4 regions of the Janthinobacterium sp. 64 genome follow, and region 1 is predicted to be linked to each of the others. Evidence: predicted binding sites of a transcription regulator. Region 1 holds the regulator's gene; each other region holds the start of a gene.

Region 1 (4,978 bases):
CAGACCGGAGGTCATGCGGTCGAGGTCGATGAAACCGGTGGGCACGCCCGTGATTTCACTCTGGTTGTCGCGGCTGTACAGCTCGTCGATGCGCTCGACCACCTGCGTCAGCAGGGGCTGGATGGCGGTCCAGCCCTGGGCGCCGCGCGCGCCTTCTTCGGCGATGGCGAAAATCTTCGATTCGGCCTCGTCAAGCATCTGCTTGACTTCCTTGCCTTGCGGGCTGAAGGCCGTGCCGGAGATATCGTCGGCGACGGTGATGAGCTTGCGCAGCACGCCGCGGTCGCGCACGATCTCGGCATAACGCCGGATGTTCGCGGCCGATGGCGTGTTTTGCGCCATGGCGTTCAGGTAAGCGAGTCCGCCCACATCATCGGCCTTGCCGAGCTGGGTCAGGGTTTCAAAAACAGTAATGACATCGGCCGGCCTGGAGCCGTTAATCATCTTGACGATTTGCTCGAAGATGATGCGATGGTCATAGCGATAGAAATCCTCCGCATGCATGAAGTCGGCGATGCGGTCATACGCTGCATTGTCGCGCAACAGACCACCGATGACGGATTGTTCTGCTTCGATCGAATGCGGCGGAATACGGAGGGAATCCAGTTGCGGATCAGAGGGGGCGTTCATGGCGCGAATTATACCCGCTTCGGCGTGCTGGCAAAAATAAAGGGCTGAAAATGAGCGAAAAAAAGGCCACAAAAAAGCCGGGCGAACCCGGCTTTTCATCGTGCGGCAATGCTTGCGGGCCAGGCCCGCAGACAATTACGCGTTCGCGTCTGGTACGACAGCGATAACAACTTCCACGACCACGTCGGTGTGCAGAGCAACCGAAACGTTGTGCTCGCCAACGATCTTCAGCGGGCCGGTAGGCATGCGGATTTGTGCTTTTTCAACAGCAAAACCTTGCTTGGTCAGCGCTTCAGCGATGTCGAAGTTGGTGACGGAACCGAACAGACGGCCATCAACACCAGCTTTTTGAGCAACTTGAACGGTCAGGCCGCTCAGTTTTTCGCCCTGGGCTTGCGATGCGGCCAGTTTGGCGGCAGCAGCTTTTTCCAGTTCGGCGCGCTTGACTTCGAATTCAGCCACAGCGGTTGCCGTGGCACGACGTGCCAGGCGTTGCGGGATCAGGAAGTTACGTGCGTAACCGTCTTTGACTTTGACGACTTCGCCGAGGTTACCGACGTTAACAACTTTTTCTAACAGAATGATTTGCATAGTTCTTCTCCAGGAATATCTGACCGATTAAGCGTGGTGCAGATCGGTGTATGGCAGCAGCGCGAGGAAGCGAGCGCGCTTGATTGCGGTGTCGACTTGGCGCTGGTAGTGCGCTTTGGTACCGGTCAGGCGTGCTGGCATGATCTTGCCGTTTTCCTGGACGAAGTCTTTCAGCGTGTCGACGTCTTTGTAGTCGACTTGCTCAACGTGCGCTGCGGTGAAGCGGCAGAACTTCTTACGTTTGAACAAAGGGTTTTGCTGTTTGCGTTTTTCTTTAAGCTTGAGCTTATTTTTGTCGAACTTTTTACCGAATGCCATGTCAGGCTCCTGTATCTAAAATGCGCTAGTCAGAATTGACTGCACTAAAATCAATGATGTGAAACACCAAACTCTTGCTGTTGCGGCTCTTCCTGGCCAGGAAACCCGTGAACTGATACACCCCGCCCAAGCTTGCCTGGCTGAACCGGCCTGAAATTTCGCCAGCGGCTAGCGCGGCAACATCAAACTCGGTCAAACGGGCAATCCCTGCTTCCATCTGCTGCGAACTGTGTTGCAATACTGCATTCACAATCGGCAACCCTGCCGGGGTATAGCGCAATATTTCGCGCTCGGCAATGATGGCGGTAACTTGTAGCTGGTTCAGCGCACGATCCTGGTCAAGAATTAAGCGGCGGCTGCGGCAGGAGCGGCTGCTGGTGCTTCGGTGCGGTGGCTTTTGGCCGCGTCTTCGCGTTGTACCGATTTCATCATCGGCGAAGGAGCTGTTTCAGCTTTCTTCATTTTAACGGTCAGGTGACGCAACACGGCATCATTGAATTTGAATGCTGTTTCCAACTCGACCAGGGTCTCGTTGTCGCATTCGATGTTCAGGCAGATGTAGTGTGCTTTAGGCAGCTTTTGGATCGAGTAAGCCATTTGACGGCGGCCCCAATCTTCCACGCGGTGAACCGAACCGCCGCGGGTGGTTACGCTGGCTTTGTAGCGTTCGATCATCGCGGGCACTTGCTCGCTTTGGTCCGGATGGACGATAAAGACTATTTCATAATGACGCATGCAAACTCCTTCAGGTCGGATTGATAATCGCCCACCCCGGCGTCAAGACGGGTGTGGGAAGGTCAGCCGAAGATTATAACCGCCTTTTGCAAACGTTTCAATCATTCCTTCAACAAGCGGCCCGCGCACGGGGCAGGCCAGGCGTTTTTTCCTGCCCATTCCAGTATTTCGCACGAAATTCGCGCAAATAGCGGAAATCCCCTTGCATAGTGGGCGATACTGTACAAAAATACAGACTGTTCATATAGACAGCATTTTAGTATGCACCCACCGCTCATGATCAAGCTGACAGCACGACAAGAACAAATCCTGAACCTGATCAAGGACGCGATTGAAAACACGGGTTTTCCACCCACCCGTGCCGAAATCGCCAATGAACTGGGTTTCAAATCGGCCAATGCGGCCGAAGAGCATTTGCAGGCCCTGGCCCGCAAGGGCGCGATCGAGATTTCGCCCGGCACTTCGCGCGGCATCCGCCTGATCGGTGCGGCCGCTGAAGCGCCGGCATCGAAGGTGCCGGCAGCACTGCTGATGTCGCTGCCCCTGATCGGCCGGGTGGCGGCAGGCTCGCCCATCCTGGCACAGGAAAACCTGGAAGCGAGCTACAACGTGGACCCGGCCCTGTTCTCGGCCAAGCCCGACTTCCTGCTGAAGGTGCGCGGCTGGTCCATGCGCGACGCCGGCATCATGGATGGCGACTTGTTGGCCGTGAAAAAGGTCGACAGCGCCAAGAATGGCCAGATCGTCGTGGCCCGCATCGGCGACGAAGTCACCGTCAAGCGCTACAAAAAAACGGGTTCCGTCATCGAACTGCTGCCGGAAAACCCCGACTTCAAGGTGATCACCGTGTCGCCGGAAGACGAGTTTGCGTTGGAAGGTTTGGCGGTGGGACTGATGCGCAGCTGGCATTAATCAAGTACATGCAAAAAGGGCCGCAACAGCATGACTGTTGCGGCCCTTTTTTATTGTCCAGGCGTTTTATACATCCAGGGCGCTACGGAAATCCTCGAGCAAATCGGCCTCATCCTCAATACCCACCGACACGCGGATCAAGGACTCGGCAATGCCCATGCTGGCGCGGCGCTCGGCGCCCATCTCATAAAAGATCGTGTGCGCGACGGGAATGACGAGGGTGCGCGTGTCACCAAGGTTGCTCGCTGGAATGGCCAGATTCAGGCGATTGAGGAAATCGAAGCAGTCGATACCGTCTTTTAATTCAAAGCTGAACAGCGAGCCATAGCTGCGGAACAAGTCCGTCGCCAGCGCGTGCTGCGGGTGCACTGGCAAACCCGGGTAGTGCACGGCCGCTACACGCGGGTCGGCGGCAAGCATGGTGGCCAGCGCCAGGGCGTTCGAGCAGGTGCGGTCCATGCGCAAGGCCATGGTTTCCGCGCCGACGGCGATATGGTGCGCCGCTTCCGGGCCCAGCGATGCGCCGAAATCGCGCAAGGCCTTGGCGCGGATTTGCGCGATGCCCCACTGCGCCGGCGCCGCCTTTTTGTAGTTTTCAAAGATGTTCGGGTACTGCGTCCAGTCGAACACGCCCGTATCCGTCAAGCTGCCGCCCAGCGCATTGCCGTGGCCGCCGATGGATTTCGTCAGCGCATTGACCACCAGGCCCGCACCCACCGCTTTCGGGCGGAACAGGTACGGCGTGGTCATCGTGTTGTCGACGATGTACAGGATGCCCTTCTCGCGGCACAGGTCGCCGATTTTCTTCAGGTCGGCGATCTGCGTGCGCGGGTTGGCGATGGTTTCCACAAACACGATGCGCGTGGCCGGCGTGATGGCGGCCGCCACGTTGGCGACATCGGTGGCGTCGACGAACGTCACGGCGATGCCCTGCCCCGTCACCGTTTGCCACAGGCTGTTGGTGTTGCCAAACAAAAAGGCCGACGACACCACATGGTCGCCCGCACGCAGCAGCGATTGCACCACGGCGCCGATGGCGCCCATGCCGGTGGCGAAACACAAGGTGGACACGCCGTCTTCCATCTGGTTGACCTTGTCTTCCAGCGCGGACACCGTCGGGTTACCCTGGCGGCCGTAGCGGAAACCCGGCTCCTTGCCCTGGAACACGGAAGCGAGCTGGCGCGCGTCGGCATAACCGAAGGCAACGGAAGTATGCACGGGCTTGTGCAGCGAGCCGTGCTCGATGCCCTTGCGGCGGTCGTTATGCAGGATGGTGGTGGTAAAGCCGTAGGTTTTTTTGGTGGTCATGGTGGAAGTTCCGGAGTTCGATTTGCCGCGTAACCCAAGGCAAATGCCGGGGTCAGACCTGAAGGTCCGACCCCGAAAAAAAGCCCGGCATCGGCCGGGCAGGTACTTATGCTTCCGTTGTTGCCAGGTTCAGGTTCAGCTGGGAACGCGGCGTATCTTCGGGCGCTGCCGCCTTCGGATGGTGGCGCGCATATTCCAGGCGGTCCAGATACTCCTGCGACACGTCGCCCGTCACGTACACGCCATCGAAGCACGACGCCTCGAAGTTGGTGAGCGCCGGGTTGACGTCGGCGATCGCCTGCTTCAGCGCGCCGATATCCTGGTACACCAGGTAATCGGCCGTGATTTCGCGGCACACTTCTTCCGTCGTGCGGCCATAGGCGATCAGCTCATCGCGCGTCGGCATGTCGATGCCGTACACGTTCGGGTAAATCACCGGTGGCGCGGCCGAGGCGAAGATGACTTTCGTCGCGCCCGCTTCGCG
Region 2 (4,978 bases), 150 kb from region 1:
CAGGTCCAGCCGCAGATTAAATCCGCAAAATTTCAGATAAATATTGCCCGCCGCCAGATCACGGACTTCCGGCCTGTCCAGATAGACGAGGATGGCTTCCAGCGCCTGCGCATATTTTTTCAGCGCCGCCTGGTCATCCCTGGCATTGACAATGATGTTGAAAGCGGCTTTCCGCAGAAACTGCACCTGCTCGTAGCTTGCCATGGCAGTATGCGGAGGCGGCTGATGAGCGGCATGCGCCGGATTCCGGCACGACATGAATCCCAATACCAGCAGCAATAGCAGTTTCATATTTCCCCAAAGATGTCGTAACGCTCCCTGTCCAGGCATCCTGCATCCATCACACAAGATGCAGACCGGCGGTCTGAGCATAAACAGGATGTGCATCTTACAGGAGCAGACAGTGTCAATTCTCTCCGTTTATCACGGGAAGCCGAACGCAAAACAGGCAAGCAAGGCGCGCAGGAACGGCTCCCCCACTCAGCCAAACAAACCATGCAAAAACCAGCGCGGCGCGGCGTCTTCCGCGCTGCCGGCGATGCGTTCGCGGTAGACCCAGTAATGGGCGTGGTCGCGTCCTTCCGCAATAAAATAGTCGCGCGCCTGCGACTGGCCCCACCAGCCCGCCTCGATGCGCTCGGCGACGGACACCATTTTCAAGGGCGAGCCATAGAATGGCCGGTGTTCGCGCATCAACAGGGCGATGGGCTGGGCCAGCAACCAGCCGGGGCGGGGCATGCCGGGCAAGCCGGGCGGCAAGTCGGGTAGCGCGATTTTTGCGCCTGGCTTGGCCGGCAGCGGCAGCCACTGGTTGGCCGCTTCGGGACGGTAATCGGCGCGCGGCACTGCCTGCAAGACATTCTCGGCGCCCAGGCGCGCCACCAGCAATTCCAGCAAACGCTGGCGCTCCTGCGGCGTGCCGCCCGGCTCGGGAAACAGGCTCTCGCTGGGCGGCGCCATCGGCTGCACCTGCAGCGCTTCCAGGGTCAGGCCGATCACGGGGGCCTCCAGCACCAGCTGCGCCAGGCGCTCCTTGAGCAGGCGCACCAGGTGCTCGTCGCGCCAGACGGCCTCGCCCAGCGCCAGGTCGATGACGGTGGGCGGGCGCGCCACCCTGCCCCGCTCGTGCGCCAGCAGCAGCTGTATGCGCTCGACGGCGAATTGCCGCGCGCACAGCCAGCCCGTCATTTGCTGCAGCAGGCGGCGCGCGCCGAACAGCAGCGCGTCGGCGTGCTCGACGCGGTCGAACAATTCCAGGCTGGCGCGGAACGTGGGCGGCGCCTCAATCCACACAAACAGTTCCGTGCTGTGGCCATGCGCGTCGTCGAGCATGTCCAGCACGGCGGCGCCGCAGCGGCGCTGCAAGCCGGGCCGGGGCAAGTGGCGCAGCTGCCCCAGGGTGCGGCAGCCGATGCCCTCGAACCAATCCAGGTAAGGGCGCGCGGGCGGCAGCAGGGCGCACGGCAGGCGGTCGAGGCGGCGCACCAGACTGGCCATGCTCAAGGTCCGGCCCCGGCGCGTGCCGGCGCGCGCCAGCAGCCAGGCGCCGCGCGCCGTGGGCGCGCACGACAGCTGGGCCGTGTAGCCGAGCGCGCGCAAGCTGGCCGCAATCTGCCGGCACAGGGCGCGCACGCCGCCAAACAGGCGCAGGCTGGCCCCCGCGTCGACCAGCAAGGTCGCTTCTTCGCCCTGCGCCACCAGCGGCGAGTATTGCAGCAGCGCCAGCGCCACCGCTTGCAGGGCCTGCGCTTCCAGTTCAAGCGAGCGTTCGTGCAGGCGCGCCTGCGGCGCCAGCATCAGCGCACCGGCGCGGCGCATGCCCGGCCGGATGCCTGCCGCCCGCGCCAGCGGCGACAGGGCCATCACTTGCTCCTGCTCCAGCACCACGCCCAGCTGGTCAGCCGACCAGCGCGGGCAAAACACTTCGAGCGGAAGCCGGGGCAGGCACAGGCCGATCCAGAGTCGCATGGCGTAACAGTAATGAAGGAGGTTGCAGGGGCAGGAACAGGGGCGCATCGCGCTGCGGTCCCCGGCGCTTGATGAAGCCGATTTCGATGCCGCCGGCGGCCGGGCGCACGGACAGGCGCAGCGGCGCCGGCGACGCATCCTGCGCGCCGTGCAAGGGGCGCAGCATGCAGAACAAGGTGTTGCCGCCTTGCGCGGCCAGGTGCAGCCGGCGCAGGCTGTCAGCGCGCACGTGCGGCTGCCAGAACAGCAAGGCGCCGCAACTGCCGCTGCGCAAGATGTTTTCTGCCGCCCATAGGGCATCCTTGCTGCCGGCGCTTTTGAGCCACAGCAGTTGCGACGGCGCCAGACCCTGCGCGGCCAGAGCCAGCGCCTGCGGCGGATGGGGCGGCTGCAGCAGCACGATGGGCAAGCCCGGCAGCTGCGCCAGCGCGGGCGCCAGCAGCCGCAATTCGCCACTGCCCGCCTGCTGCACCAGCAGGTCGATCAGGCTGCCGCTGGGCCAGCCGCCGCCGGGCAGTTGCGCCGACAGGGCGGCAAAGCCCGTGTCCAGGCAGCGCGTGGCCCCCTGCCCCAGCTGCGATGCGCGCCATAAAGACGGGTGCAAGGCTTCCGGCGAGGCCATCAATTGAGAATGTTGCATCATTGGCTAGATAGAAGAATACTGTATGCATATACAGTACTATCCGGCCCCGCTTTTGGCAAGGTTTATCTGTCAGATCGCGTGCCAGGGGCCGCTCCGCCATGTCCGAAAAACCCCGTTTTTGGCATCGATTGCTGTACCATAAGCACTCTCCTTACCGTCTGGCAAAGTACCAGTCGGCTCCCTTCGTCCATAAGGAAACGCATTTGACCACCATCCAACTCATCAGCGCCATCGTCTTCGGCCTTGCGCTCATCCACACCTTCGCCGCCAAGTCGTTTGAAACCCTGGCGAACCGCCATCCCCGCCATGCGGGCCTGCTGCACCTGCTGGGCGAAGTGGAAGTCGTGTTCGGCTTCTGGGCCTTTATATTGATCATCATCATGGCCTTTGTCTCGGGCGGCGAGGCGGCCATCGAGTACGCCGAATCGCGCCAGTACACGGAACCGCTGTTCGTCTTTGTCGTCATGGTGGTGGCCGCTTCGCGCCCCGTGCTCGACGCCGTGCAGCGCCTGCTCAAGGGCGTGGCGCGCGTGATGCCGCTGCGCACGGAACTGGCCCTCGTCTGGCTGGGACTGGCGCTCGTGCCCCTGACGGGCTCGATGATCACGGAACCGGCCGCCATGACCCTGGCCGCGCTGATGCTGGCGCCGCAAATCTTCCGTCCGGGCATCCCCGAATGGCTGAAATATGGCGCGCTGGGCGTGCTGTTCGTCAACGTTTCCATCGGCGGCACCCTGACTTCGTACGCGGCGCCGCCCGTGCTGATGGTGGCCACCACGTGGAACTGGGACAGCGCCTACATGGCCAGCCATTTCGGCTGGAAGGCCGCCATCGCCGTGCTGGTCAATGCCACGGGCGTGAGCATCTTGCTGCGTAAATACCTGCACAGCAACACCTCCGACATCAAGCCGAAGGCCGGCGAAGTGGAAGCGCCGAAAGTGCCGCTGGCCATCAGCCTCGTGCACATGATCGTGCTGGGCGGCGTGGTGGCCCTGGCGCACCATCCCGTGCTGTTCTTCGGCCTATTCCTGTTCTTCCTCGGCTTCGTGCAAGCGTATGAGCGTTATCAAAGCCCGCTGATCCTCAAAGAAGGTTTATTGGTCGGCTTCTTCCTCGGCGGCCTGGTGGTACTGGGCGGCATGCAGCAATGGTGGTTGCAGCCCATCGTCTCCAGCCTGAAACCGCTGGCCCTGTTCTTCGGCGCCCTGGGCTTGACGGCGATCACGGACAATGCCGCCCTCACTTACCTCGGTTCGCTGATCGTCGGCATGACGGACGAAGCAAAATACATGCTGATGGCCGGCGCCGTGGCCGGTGGCGGCCTGACCGTCATCGCCAACGCGCCGAACCCGGCCGGCGTGGCCCTGCTGCGCCGCGGCTTCAAGGATGAATCGATCGGCGCCGTCGGCCTGCTGGCTGGCGCCCTGCTGCCGACGGCCGTGGCGGCCCTGGCCTTCCTGGCTTTGTAGTCACCGCAGTGCGGCGGCCACCCTGGCCGCCGCTTTAATCGCCTTCATACACGAGGAAATGCAGCCGGTCATAGAACAGGCTGTAGGCATAGTCGAACGTGCCCACGCTGCGAAACCCCTTGTGCAGATACACCTGCAGCGCTTCGCTCTTTTCCCACACCGTCAGGGTGATGCGCGCACAGCCCTTGCGGCTGGCCAGGTCGCCGATTTCATGGAACATTTGCCGGAACAAGCCCTGGCCCCGGTATTTCTCGTCGATGGCCAGGCTGCTGACGAAACAGTCGTCGGCGCGCGCATGCGCGAGCACGAAGGCGTCATACGCATCGTCGAGCGCCTTCATGTCGTCGCGGTAATATGACACGGCGCCGCAGGCCTGGAACTCGTCCATCGTCGCGGCCGTGAAAAAGCCGATGAAGCGCCCGTCCTCGTCATGCAGGCCGTGGATGTGCGCCAGATACGGGTCGATGTTCTGCCGCCGCTGCAGTTCGACGAATTGCAGATTGAGTTTATTGCCGAACGAGCAGTATTCGAGGTAGCTGGTGGCAAACAGCAATTTGGCCATGCGGTTCTTCGTCTCGTCGTCCAGCAGTTCGCCCGGCACCAGCGTGAGCGGCGCATGCGACAGCAAGTCCGCCTGCGCCTCGTCACCTGGCGGGGCCGCATCGCCGATGGCCGGCATGCGGCTGCCGTGGCGGCCTACGGTCGGGCGCCAGAAGTTGCCAGCGGCAATCTGCTGCGCACGGTGGGCCAGCAGGTAGCGGCAAAAGACGCTATTCGCACGGTCGAGCTGCGGGTCGTCCGACAACACCGAGTAATAATGAAAATGCTCGATGTCGGCCCGCAACTGGGCCGCATACGCCATGCGCGGCACTTCCTCGATGTCGAACACGTCGACGAT
Region 3 (4,978 bases), on a different contig from region 1:
TGTTAGATAATAGCAAGTCAAGGGAAGATTTTACAGAAGTGGCGATCTAGCGCAATTTCCTGAAATTAAGAATGGGGGCGCAGAAAATGTATGCGAGGAAAATCCAATTTTTCGGATTGATAAATATTCAGACCATCGAGCCAAGAGTATCGCTCACCTTGGAAGTGAGAAATATTACTGCCCAGAATAGGGAGATACTGTGAAATTCATGAATATTGCAGCGATTGGATTCATCGCAATGAATATCTCTGCTTGCACCGGCTTTGATCCATCACTCAATGGTTTATTAAATATCGATACCAATATAGCTATGCCTTCCCAAGTGCGCCCAGGTAATTTATATCCCGATAAAATTTCAGCCACCACCTACTCCAAAGAATCGGGATGCACGGTACTGCCGATTCATAAAAGTAGCGTCGACGTTGATACACTTTATGGACGCGCAATGGCCCGTTTCGGCTTTAAGTCACTTGAACAGATCACGTTTTACCGCAAAATGGTTGATCGAACTTACCTGGTTGATCAGGGATACAAGCATGAAAAGCAAAGCGGCGCTTTTTACCATTTAGCTCAAACTGTCTCGTCGGGTATATCTGGAAAATCAGGGGCAATGTGGCTCGAGCTGACATTTTCTAAAAATGGTTCTGGCAGTGACGTTACTGCCGAATTTTGCATTGATGCAGGTGATCCAGTCATGTCCAGCAACAATATCCGCCAACAAATAAGCGCTCGAATCCAAGAGATCTTCGGCACATGACAAGGTGGCAGCAGCGCGGGCCTCGCACACACGCCCGTTCCAGGCCTATGTATATCACTCGGTGATGGTAGTGGACACGTGAATCCGCATTTGCTATTTGAGTTTTGTTAGCGGCCAGAAGTAAATAGAAGCATTATCATTGCATCATCCGCCACTCTTATACAGCCAGTACTCTTGTTCTCCCGCAAAGCTACTTGTCCTGTCGGGAGTTAGGATGAGGCCAATCGTCTCCTGAAAGTGGAAAATGAGAAGGCTGTGCTTGCAGGCGTTCGTCATCATTGCATCAGGATGCACGGCCAGCGGGGATCGTGCGCCGGATGATTTGATTGGCCAGAACACCTTCGCCGTCGCTGCCCGCTACGGCACGCCCGGCAGCTATCGACATGAAGATGATCTTTTGCAGCTCAACTATGGGAGCGAGGCGGCTGGCTGCCGGATCATGATGTTGGTGGACCAAGCGCAGAGGGTCGTGGGCTGTGCCAGCACTGGCGCAAGGTGCGCGCAGCTATCTTACAAGCCGACTATACCTTGATTTATCCTGCTTCATGGCCGCTATTGCTGGAGGATCTCAATCCAGTTGTGTTACCTAATGGTTTACAACAGCAGGTCTGCGGAACTCACTTCATGCTTGTATTTGTGGGCGAGCCGATATGCCAGGCGAGCTGTAGCTAACAAATCAAGTTCCTGCGCGCCAACGCGCCGGGGGAAGGCCTGAACTTCTGGCCAATTTCGCAGTCCTACAAGCGAAGCGCTGAGGTCCAGCGCCTGGCCGTGCCCTATTTCGATAGCGGAGTCTTCTAAAAGGGCGCGCAGACAACCGGCCAACTGCTTGAGTTGTTGAGTATCCATGGTTTCTCCACGGGCGGTGTTTCCGGTGCACACTTTGCGGACCGCCCATAGGTAAAAACCACGATATGGAAGGGTTCTGGATATTCCCCGTCTTCATCGTACCCTTTCGGCGCGTGCGGCAGGCCACGGTAGCCAGCAATCATTACATCCCTGACATGATCGCCCGGCCAAGTTCTGTGTAGCCCAGAGGCCCCCCACTCCTCCCGGCTGTAATTGTGCTTCCCAAATATTGACTGGACGCGTGCCGATCTCAGTACAATGCCTCGATGAATCCGAACGATCCCTTCGACCGCGACAACTTGACCCCTGCAGAAACCCTTCTTGCCGGGCAGAAGATTGCCCGCGACTATTTTCAGGGCGAGCTGTATCAACGCGATGGCGTTTCCCGCCTCGAGGGGATCACGATCGATCAACTCGACGGCCCCAGGTTGGACCTCGACGAATCTGAGACCGGCAGGCTGTTCATGATCCCGGATGGCTCCATTGTGTGGGCGCTCGAAGCAAGGGAGCACGGCGAGGCGCCTGCCGGCTTGGAGGTCGTGTCGAACAACCTCTTCATGGCCGAAGACGAGAAAACCAGTGTCATCGCCTACAGGGATGACGAGGGTGCATCCCTGCGCGTCGACGCGCTCTATATCCGCCGACTGATACTCGCCGTCGACGCGCCTGAACGCATGGCCACGGTTGCATTCGGCCTGATGGCTATTTCGGCTTACCGGCTAGGCTTTGGCCACATTTCGCTTTTCGCAGCTGGAAACGGACCGATCGACCCAGACGACCCGGACGGTTTCGTTGGATTCGCTGTATGGCCGAAATTCGGGTTTGACGCGCCACTCGAACCTGCCGAACTAAACATGGCACCATCCGAGCCCCTGCGTGCTTGCCGGACTATCCAGGAGGTTATTGCTGTGGACCAAAACTGGTGGAATGTACACGGCCGGGGCCGGGATATGCGCTTCGACTTGAGCGCCGACAGTCGAAGTTGGGCGATTCTGCTAAACTACCTGTATCAATCACTCCCTCTACCGGAGATTGAATCATGACCGCCTTGAAGAAAACGCCTCCGCCCCAGAACAGTGCCTACAAATTGGCAGCGGCCGCTCGCCGCGCCAAGGTTGCTTCCATGAGTGCGCCGATCATTGGTGAAGTCAAGCCATCCCAGGGCCGGATCCGGGTCACGCTGGGTGGCAAAGCCATCAGCCGGGATGCCCGTTCGGGCTTGTTCGGACCGTCTTCGATCGACATTCCGGAATTTTCCAGCGTCCGGAAGCCCAAGTCAGCATAAGGAAGCGGCCAGTGGCCGCTTATTTTTCGCGCGCGAAACTCCTCCGGCAGCGCACAACCGCCATACTCCAAGGCGGCCAAGGATCCAAGGAAGCCAAATAGCGACGCTCGCTGCCGCGCAGACAACTCCTCCTAGGAGGAGGAGTATCGTCTTCCCGAACAAGCTCAACATATAGCCGATCCAGTACTTCTGTATACCAGCCAGATAGGTCACTTCGTCCCTGGCGTTCCAGTTTTTTTCGCTGCCATATTTTTAATATCCTCCGCTTGCGCCGTTTCGCCGGCGCACATCCATTCTGGCATCACGACACGATGCATGTGCACTTGCATCGTTCGGACTTTAGTGTGCCAAAAGCCCGCTGGCGTGGTTGCACCGGGTTTCGTGCTCGCGATGTATGAATCGCCACCAGTAACTTAGACTCTCCTCATCCATGGTTTTCGGACGATGAACAACCGATGGATCGTATTAGGGCCCTGAGTGTCTTGCCAGGCGCCTGGCCTGCGATCTCGTCGCTGCCTGATCCAACGGCGAGATCGGGTCTGACCTGTCTATCTCCTCTGCCCTGTAGCGACTCCTGCCGCGCACAAGCAAACCATGCTTGAGCTTCGACGGGTCACCTTGACCCTTTCGCGCCATCGCATCTGTCAATTTTGACAATTCAAGAAATTCATGGACCTTGCAGTTTTTGACGTCCTCAGCATATACTGTATTTATATACAGTATTTTTGAGAATGATCAACATCCTCTCGCCAGACACCATGCTTTCACCTTCCCTTCAACGTAGCAGCCCTACCGCACTGGCCAATAGCGCCCTGTTGCGCGACGTCTGGCGAGCAAGTGAACTGAGCCGAGGAACAACCAGCACCGTCACTACCGGTCATAGCATCTTGGATCGTGAGCTTCCTGGCAACGGTTGGCCGCAATCGACCTTCACGGAGTTGCTAGTTCAGCAAGCGGGTATCGGGGAAATGCACTTGTTGCGGCCAGTGCTGGCGCAACTATCGCAACGTCGTCGGATCGCCCTGGTGCAGCCGCCGTACTTGCCCAACTCCGCCGCCTGCAAATTCATGGACCTGAGTTGCCCGAACCTGCTCTGGATACGTGCGCCCAGCACCGCCGATGCTCTTTGGTCCACCGAGCAGATCCTGCGCAATGGCAGTTGCGGTGCGGTATTGCTGTGGCAAACCAATATCCGCGACGAAGCACTGCGGCGCCTCAATCTGGCGGCGCAGACGACCGAGACGTTCTTCTGGCTGGTCCGGCCGATGAGCGCAGCGGCCGATGCGTCACCAGCGCCATTACGCCTGGCATTGCGCCCCGCCGCCGGTGGCATTTCCACTCACATCATTAAACGGCGTGGCCCACATCATGAGGCGCCACTCTTTATCCCGCTGGCTGACATGCCGGCACGTCAACGTTTTTTGGACGATCAAAATGCGGTTCTGGTTCAGCGTACACCTCCCACTGTTGCCACTCGAATGCCTCAGGCCGCGCTGGTGTGAGCCGGGGCCGTATGCGGTGGTCGAGAAAGGCCGCATCATCACAGTCTCGCAGCAAGCCTTTGCCGAAGGCGTGCGCGTCGGCATGCGCCCCGGCGGTGTAGCGGCCGTCTCGCCGGATACCGTCATCCTGGAGCGCAGCCTTGAGCGCGAACAGATTGCCTGCAATGCCATCGCGCTCGCCCTCCTCCAGTTCACCCCGGAAGTGGCGCATGCCGGCGACTTCAGCCTGCTGCTGGACGTGACCGCCAGCTTGCGCCTATTTAACGGGCGAGCCGCGATCAGCCGGCGCATTCGCACTGCCCTGCAAGCGATTGGGATGACCGCGCAGCTCGGCACGGCCCCGACGGCCATGGGGGCCTGGCTGCTGTCGCGCTGGCAGCCGGTCAAACGCCAGATCATTCTGCGGCGCACGGTGCACATGCGCTCACTGGAGCGCCAGCTCGACCGCATGCCCTGCGCCTATCTGCCCAGCACGGCGAATCACCTCGAATGGCTAACGGATATTGGCGCGGATCATCTGGCGGCACTCCGGCGCCTGCCCCGCCCGGGCATCCAGCGCAGGATGAACAAGCACGTGCTCGATGA
Region 4 (4,978 bases), 1.3 Mb from region 1:
GGCGCTGTCGATGAAGTCATTGAAGGTGTTTTTCTTCTTCATCAGCATGCCGTCTTCATGCCACGCTTCGCCCATGTCGGTGCCGCCGCGGATATGCGCTTGGGCATAGATGACGCCCCGCTCCAGCAGGCTGATGCGGCTGATGGCAAAGCTGGCTTCCGTCGAGATGCCATACGAGCCATACGAGTACAGCAGCAGCGGCGCGGAACCGTCGAGCTTCACGCCTTTCTTGTAGACGATCCACAGCGGCACTTGCACGCCATCGCGCGCTTTCACCCACAGGCGCTGCGTGGTGTAGCGGCTGCCGTCAAAGCCGCCGACGATTTCCTGCTGTTTCAGCACCGTGCGCTTGCCGTCCTGCATGCTGACGTCGATGACGGTGGGCGGCGTGACGGGAGACTGGTAGGACATGCGAAATTGCGTGGCGGTAAATTCTGGCGTGCCGGCCGCCGTGGCCAGGTAGACGGGGTCGTCGAACTGCACCGTCTTCCAGTTCTTGTGCGCAAAGTCAAGGATGCGCGCGCGGTTCAGGGCACGCGCCTTTTCCATCACCACCAGGTAGCCCTGGAACACGTCGATGGACTGGATCACGGCATCCTTGTTGTGCGGCACCACCGGTTTCCAGTTCTTTTGCTGCGGGGCAGCCACCGGCGCGCTGACGACGCGGAAATTCTTCGCGTCCTTGTTGGTCAGAATAAACAGCTGGCCGTCGCGGTGTTCGATGCCGTAGCGGTGGCCTTTTTCGCGCTTCAGCACGGACTGGAAGCTGCCTTGCGGCTTGCTCGTTGGCAGCAGCAGCACTTCACTGGTATCCGTGCTGCGCGCGGTGAGCATAAAGTAGCGATGATCGCGCGTGCGGCTCACGCCGATAGCGAATTGTTCCACCGGCTCGTGGTACACCTGCTGCTGCGTGCCGCCCAGGGCCAGGCGGAACAAGCGGTCCGAACGCTTGGTGGTGGCGTCTTCCTGCGCCAGCATCAGGGTGGTATTGTCCGCCGCCCAGGCCAGGGACGTCACGCGGGGCATGGTATCGCCCAGCAACTTGCCCGTCTTCAAATCCTTCACATGCAGTTCGTACTGGCGGAAACCCGTCGTGTCGGTGGTGTAGGCCAGCAATTGCTCATTCGGGCTGATGGCAAACGCGCGCACGGCAAAGAATTTGTGGCCTTCGGCCAGTTGATTCTGGTCCAGCAGGATTTCCTCCGCTGCCTGCGCATCGTAGGCGCCATGTGCGCCGACAGGGCGGCGGCAGTGAAGCGGGTATTGCTTGCCCGCTTCCGTGCGCGTGTAATAGTAGAAATTGCCTTGGCGCGCAGGCACGGACAGGTCCACTTCCTGCATGCGTCCCTTGATCTCGGCGTAGACCTTGTCGGCCAGCGGCTGGATCGGGGCCGTGACGGCGGCCGTGTAGGCGTTTTCCGCATTCAGGTAGTCGATCACGGCAGGATCGGTTTTCTTTTGCAGCCAGCGGTAGTCGTCCGTGACGACCGTGCCGTGGCGCGTTTCCTGCCAGGCCGTCCTGGCGGCGACCGGCGCGGTGGGCGTGGCAACGGTGGTGGTGTCGGCCAGCGCGGATGGCGCCAGGGTGCACAACAGCAGGGCCGGCAGGATGGATAACCAGGCGGACCGGCGGCGCGCAGCGTGATGGGTGATGGACAAGGCGACTCCTTTGAATAGTTGTGTCAGGATTGTAATCTTGCCATTGAGAAAAGCAACCGCCGTGCGCGTGCGTTTCAACTTGCATCCGCGGACATTTCCAGCGATACTGTATATAACTACAGTATCGCTGCCGCGAGGTGTCCTTGACCACATCTGCCTCCCCCCTACCCGAGCCACCCGCCCGCCGCTGGATAGCCCACCTGGACATGGACGCCTTCTTTGCTTCCGTGGAACTGTTGAAATATCCGGAACTGTGCGGCGAAGCCGTCGTCATCGGCGGCGGGCGCTTGCAGCAACCGGTGCTGCAGAGGGACGGCACGCGGCAGTTTGCGCGCATGCGCGACTACGTGGGGCGCGGCGTCGTCACCACCTCGACCTACGCGGCGCGCGCGTTTGGCGTGTTTTCCGCCATGGGCATCATGAAAGCGGCGAAACTGGCGCCCGACAGCATCCTGCTGCCGGCCGATTTCGAGGCTTACCGCGAGTATTCGGCCCGCTTCAAGCAAGCCGTGGCCCAGTTGTGCCCCATCATCCAGAACGTGGGCATCGATGAAATCTATGTCGACCTCACCGAATATGGCGAGCAGGCGCCGGCCATGGCGGCGCGCCTGAAGGCGGCCGTGTTCGAGGCGACGGGCCTGTCGTGTTCGGTCGGCCTGGCGCCCAACAAATTGCTGGCAAAAATCTGTTCCGACCTGGAAAAGCCCGACGGACTCACCATCTTGTCGCCCGAGGATGTCGAAACCAGGGTCTGGCCTTTGCCTGCAAAAAAGATCAATGGCATCGGCCCGAAGGCGACGGCCAAGCTGGAAGCGCTGGGTGTCAATACCATCGGCGAGCTGGCGCGGGCCGACATGGCCATGCTGCGCACGCAATTTGGCGACCTGTACACGGGCTGGCTGCGCCAGGCGGCGCTGGGCATCGACGAGCGGCCCGTGCAGACGAGCAGGGAAACCAAGTCCGTCAGCCGCGAGACGACGTTCGAGCGCGACTTGCAGGTGGTGCGCGACCGCGCCACCCTGTCGGAAAAGCTGGAAAGCCTGTGCACGCGCGTGGCGGGCGACCTCGATAAACAATCGCTGGCGGGGCGCACGGTGGGCATCAAGCTGCGCTTCGAGGATTTCAGCACCGTCACGCGCGACATCACCCTGCCCAGCGCCACGGCAGACGCCGCCGCCATCCTGCGCGCCAGCCGCGACTGCCTGCGACGCGTGCCATTTGAAAAGAAAATCCGCCTGCTGGGCGTGCGCATCTCGGCCTTGTCCGATCCGGCCGTGGTGATGCGGCAGGCGCCAGCCCAGGCGGAGCTGTTTCCCCGCCTCTAGCGGCGTTTCCTGCAAGATACATACCGCGCCGGACCGCGCTTTTGACGGCATTTTTACGTCGAAAGTGTAGAATGGCGTTCCCCTGGCACTACTGAAACAAACGGAAGACAAAAACTATGTGGTTCAAGAATCTTCAGATTTACCGCCTGCCCGCACCATGGGCTTATACGCCAGAACAACTGGAAGAGGCCTTGTCCTCGAACAAATTTACGCCGGCGACCAGCATGGATCTGATGCGCCAGGGCTGGGATACGCCACGCCCGAACGGTGGCCTGGTCCACGTGGTCAACAAGCAGATGCTGATCTTGCTGGGCACGGAAAAGAAACTGTTGCCAGCGACCGTCATCAACCAGGTGGCCAAGGCCCGCGCTGCCGAGATGGAAGAAGCGCAAGGCTTTGCACCCGGTAAAAAAGCCATGAAGGAATTGAAGGAACGCGTGGCCGACGAGCTGCTGCCGCGCGCCTTCAGCATCCGCAGCAACGTCTGGACGTGGATCGACCCCGTCAATGGCTGGCTGGTGGTCGATGCCGCCAGCCCGGCGAAAGCCGATGAAGTCATCAAGCTGTTGTTGAAGGCCGTGGATAAACTGCCGCTGGAAAGCTTGCGCGTGCAGCGTTCGCCCGTGGCGGTGATGACGGAATGGCTGCAGGCCGACGATGCGCCTGCCGGCTTCACGGTCGACATGGACACGGAATTGCGCGCCACGGGCGAAAGCAAGGCCACCGTGCGCTACGTGCGCCACACCCTGGAAGCGGACGACGTGCGTCGCCACATCGCGGCCGGCAAGCAGTGCACGCGCCTGGCCATGACGTGGAACGACAAGATCTCGTTTGTGCTGACGGAGTCCTTGGCCATCAAGAGCGTCAAGCCGCTGGACGTGATCAAGGAAACGGAATCGAGCACGAAGAACGACGACGAGCGTTTCGACGGCGACGTGATGCTGATGACGGGCGAGCTCTCCAAGCTGATGGCCGATGTGGTCGAAGCATTGGGCGGCGAAGCGACTGCATAAACGCAGATATATCGGTACGGAAAAGGAGCTGCGGCTCCTTTTTTTCGCCTGTACTGTTAGCCCTGTCCTGGCAGCGGCTTACAAAGGCTGGAACACGCCGGCGGCGCGGTTCTTTTGCACATTGTCCCAGGCGAAGATCTGGCCATTCATGGCCACGTACACGCCCGCTGGCAAGGTTTGCGCCACGCCGCAAGCAAAGCCCAGGTTGAACAGGGCATCGGAGTTGTCGATTTCGTAGGGAATCATGGCGCCCGTCAAAATCACCGTTTGCTGCAGGTTCGCCGCGCCCAGCACTTGCGCCGTCTCGCGCATGGTGTCGGTGCCGTGGATGATGACGATGGCTTTCTCGTGCGCCGCGCGGCATGAGGCCAGCACGCGCTGGCGGTCCGCATCCTGCATGTCGAGCGAATCGAGCAGGGGCAGTTGCTCCAGGGCCACGGGTGCCGTCATGCGCGCGCGGGCAATCGCTGCCGGCAAATGACTGTCGGAAAAGCCCAGGGTACCGTTCAATTCGTTGTAGTGTTTGTCGAAAGTGCCGCCGGTGGCGAGTATGCGCAAAGTCATGATGTGGTCACGATGTCAGTGGAGAATGACGCGCATGATAGCGTGGATTGTGTGCCTTGCGTGAATGGTGGGCCGCGGCGGATCGCAACTGGAAAATTTGGCCATCTGTGAGTACACTGGTTTCTTTGTTTGTCTGCCACCCCGACTCCGTATGAAAGCGCTCGCTCCCGGCACCGTCATTTTTCACCGCCACCGCGGCTATGGCGTCATCACGTCCGTCAATCTGCTGACGGGCTGGATCGCCGCCCGTTTCGGCAGCGAAGCGCGCACCCTGGACCTGAACCTGTCGACAGACGACGTGCAGTTTGCCGATGGCGAAGCGATCCTGTTTCGCCGCGCGCCGCCCGACCGCATGCCGCATGCGCGCCTGATGGCCATGGTGCGCGAGCTGCACCAGGCCGGCTATCAAAAACTGTA

What was found. Region 1 encodes LexA, which represses DNA repair genes until DNA is damaged. Its sites were predicted from a motif close to ACTGTATNNNNATACAGT; they were not measured.
Region 2: the regulator LexA is predicted to act here: its motif matches at 2,629-2,646, upstream of imuA (translesion DNA synthesis-associated protein ImuA).
Region 3: the regulator LexA is predicted to act here: its motif matches at 3,595-3,612, upstream of imuA (translesion DNA synthesis-associated protein ImuA).
Region 4: the regulator LexA is predicted to act here: its motif matches at 1,765-1,782, upstream of dinB (DNA polymerase IV).

Annotation. Positions count from the first base shown of each region.
Region 1 is NZ_PHUG01000001.1:2,185,520-2,190,497, forward strand. Features, by position in the region: gene CLU91_RS09575 (replicative DNA helicase) at 1-630, opposite strand, end outside; gene rplI (50S ribosomal protein L9) at 766-1,221, opposite strand; gene rpsR (30S ribosomal protein S18) at 1,249-1,539, opposite strand; gene priB (primosomal replication protein N) at 1,565-1,864, opposite strand; gene rpsF (30S ribosomal protein S6) at 1,885-2,274, opposite strand; gene lexA (transcriptional repressor LexA) at 2,551-3,186, shown strand; gene CLU91_RS09605 (cystathionine gamma-synthase family protein) at 3,253-4,494, opposite strand; gene purF (amidophosphoribosyltransferase) at 4,601-4,978, opposite strand, start outside.
Region 2 is NZ_PHUG01000001.1:2,337,370-2,342,347, forward strand. Features, by position in the region: gene CLU91_RS10225 (S41 family peptidase) at 1-291, opposite strand, end outside; gene CLU91_RS10230 (Y-family DNA polymerase) at 481-1,968, opposite strand; gene imuA (translesion DNA synthesis-associated protein ImuA) at 1,898-2,608, opposite strand; gene CLU91_RS10240 (putative Na+/H+ antiporter) at 2,815-4,080, shown strand; gene CLU91_RS10245 (GNAT family N-acetyltransferase) at 4,115-4,978, opposite strand, start outside.
Region 3 is NZ_PHUG01000002.1:85,852-90,829, forward strand. Features, by position in the region: gene CLU91_RS28080 (hypothetical protein) at 200-757, shown strand; gene CLU91_RS26850 (glyoxalase superfamily protein) at 1,352-1,606, opposite strand; gene CLU91_RS26855 (hypothetical protein) at 1,873-2,649, shown strand; gene CLU91_RS26860 (hypothetical protein) at 2,646-2,891, shown strand; gene imuA (translesion DNA synthesis-associated protein ImuA) at 3,623-4,393, shown strand; gene CLU91_RS26870 (Y-family DNA polymerase) at 4,410-4,978, shown strand, end outside.
Region 4 is NZ_PHUG01000001.1:3,511,127-3,516,104, reverse strand. Features, by position in the region: gene CLU91_RS15445 (S9 family peptidase) at 1-1,659, opposite strand, end outside; gene dinB (DNA polymerase IV) at 1,803-2,984, shown strand; gene CLU91_RS15435 (recombination-associated protein RdgC) at 3,101-3,997, shown strand; gene CLU91_RS15430 (asparaginase domain-containing protein) at 4,076-4,561, opposite strand; gene CLU91_RS15425 (L-asparaginase) at 4,713-4,978, shown strand, end outside.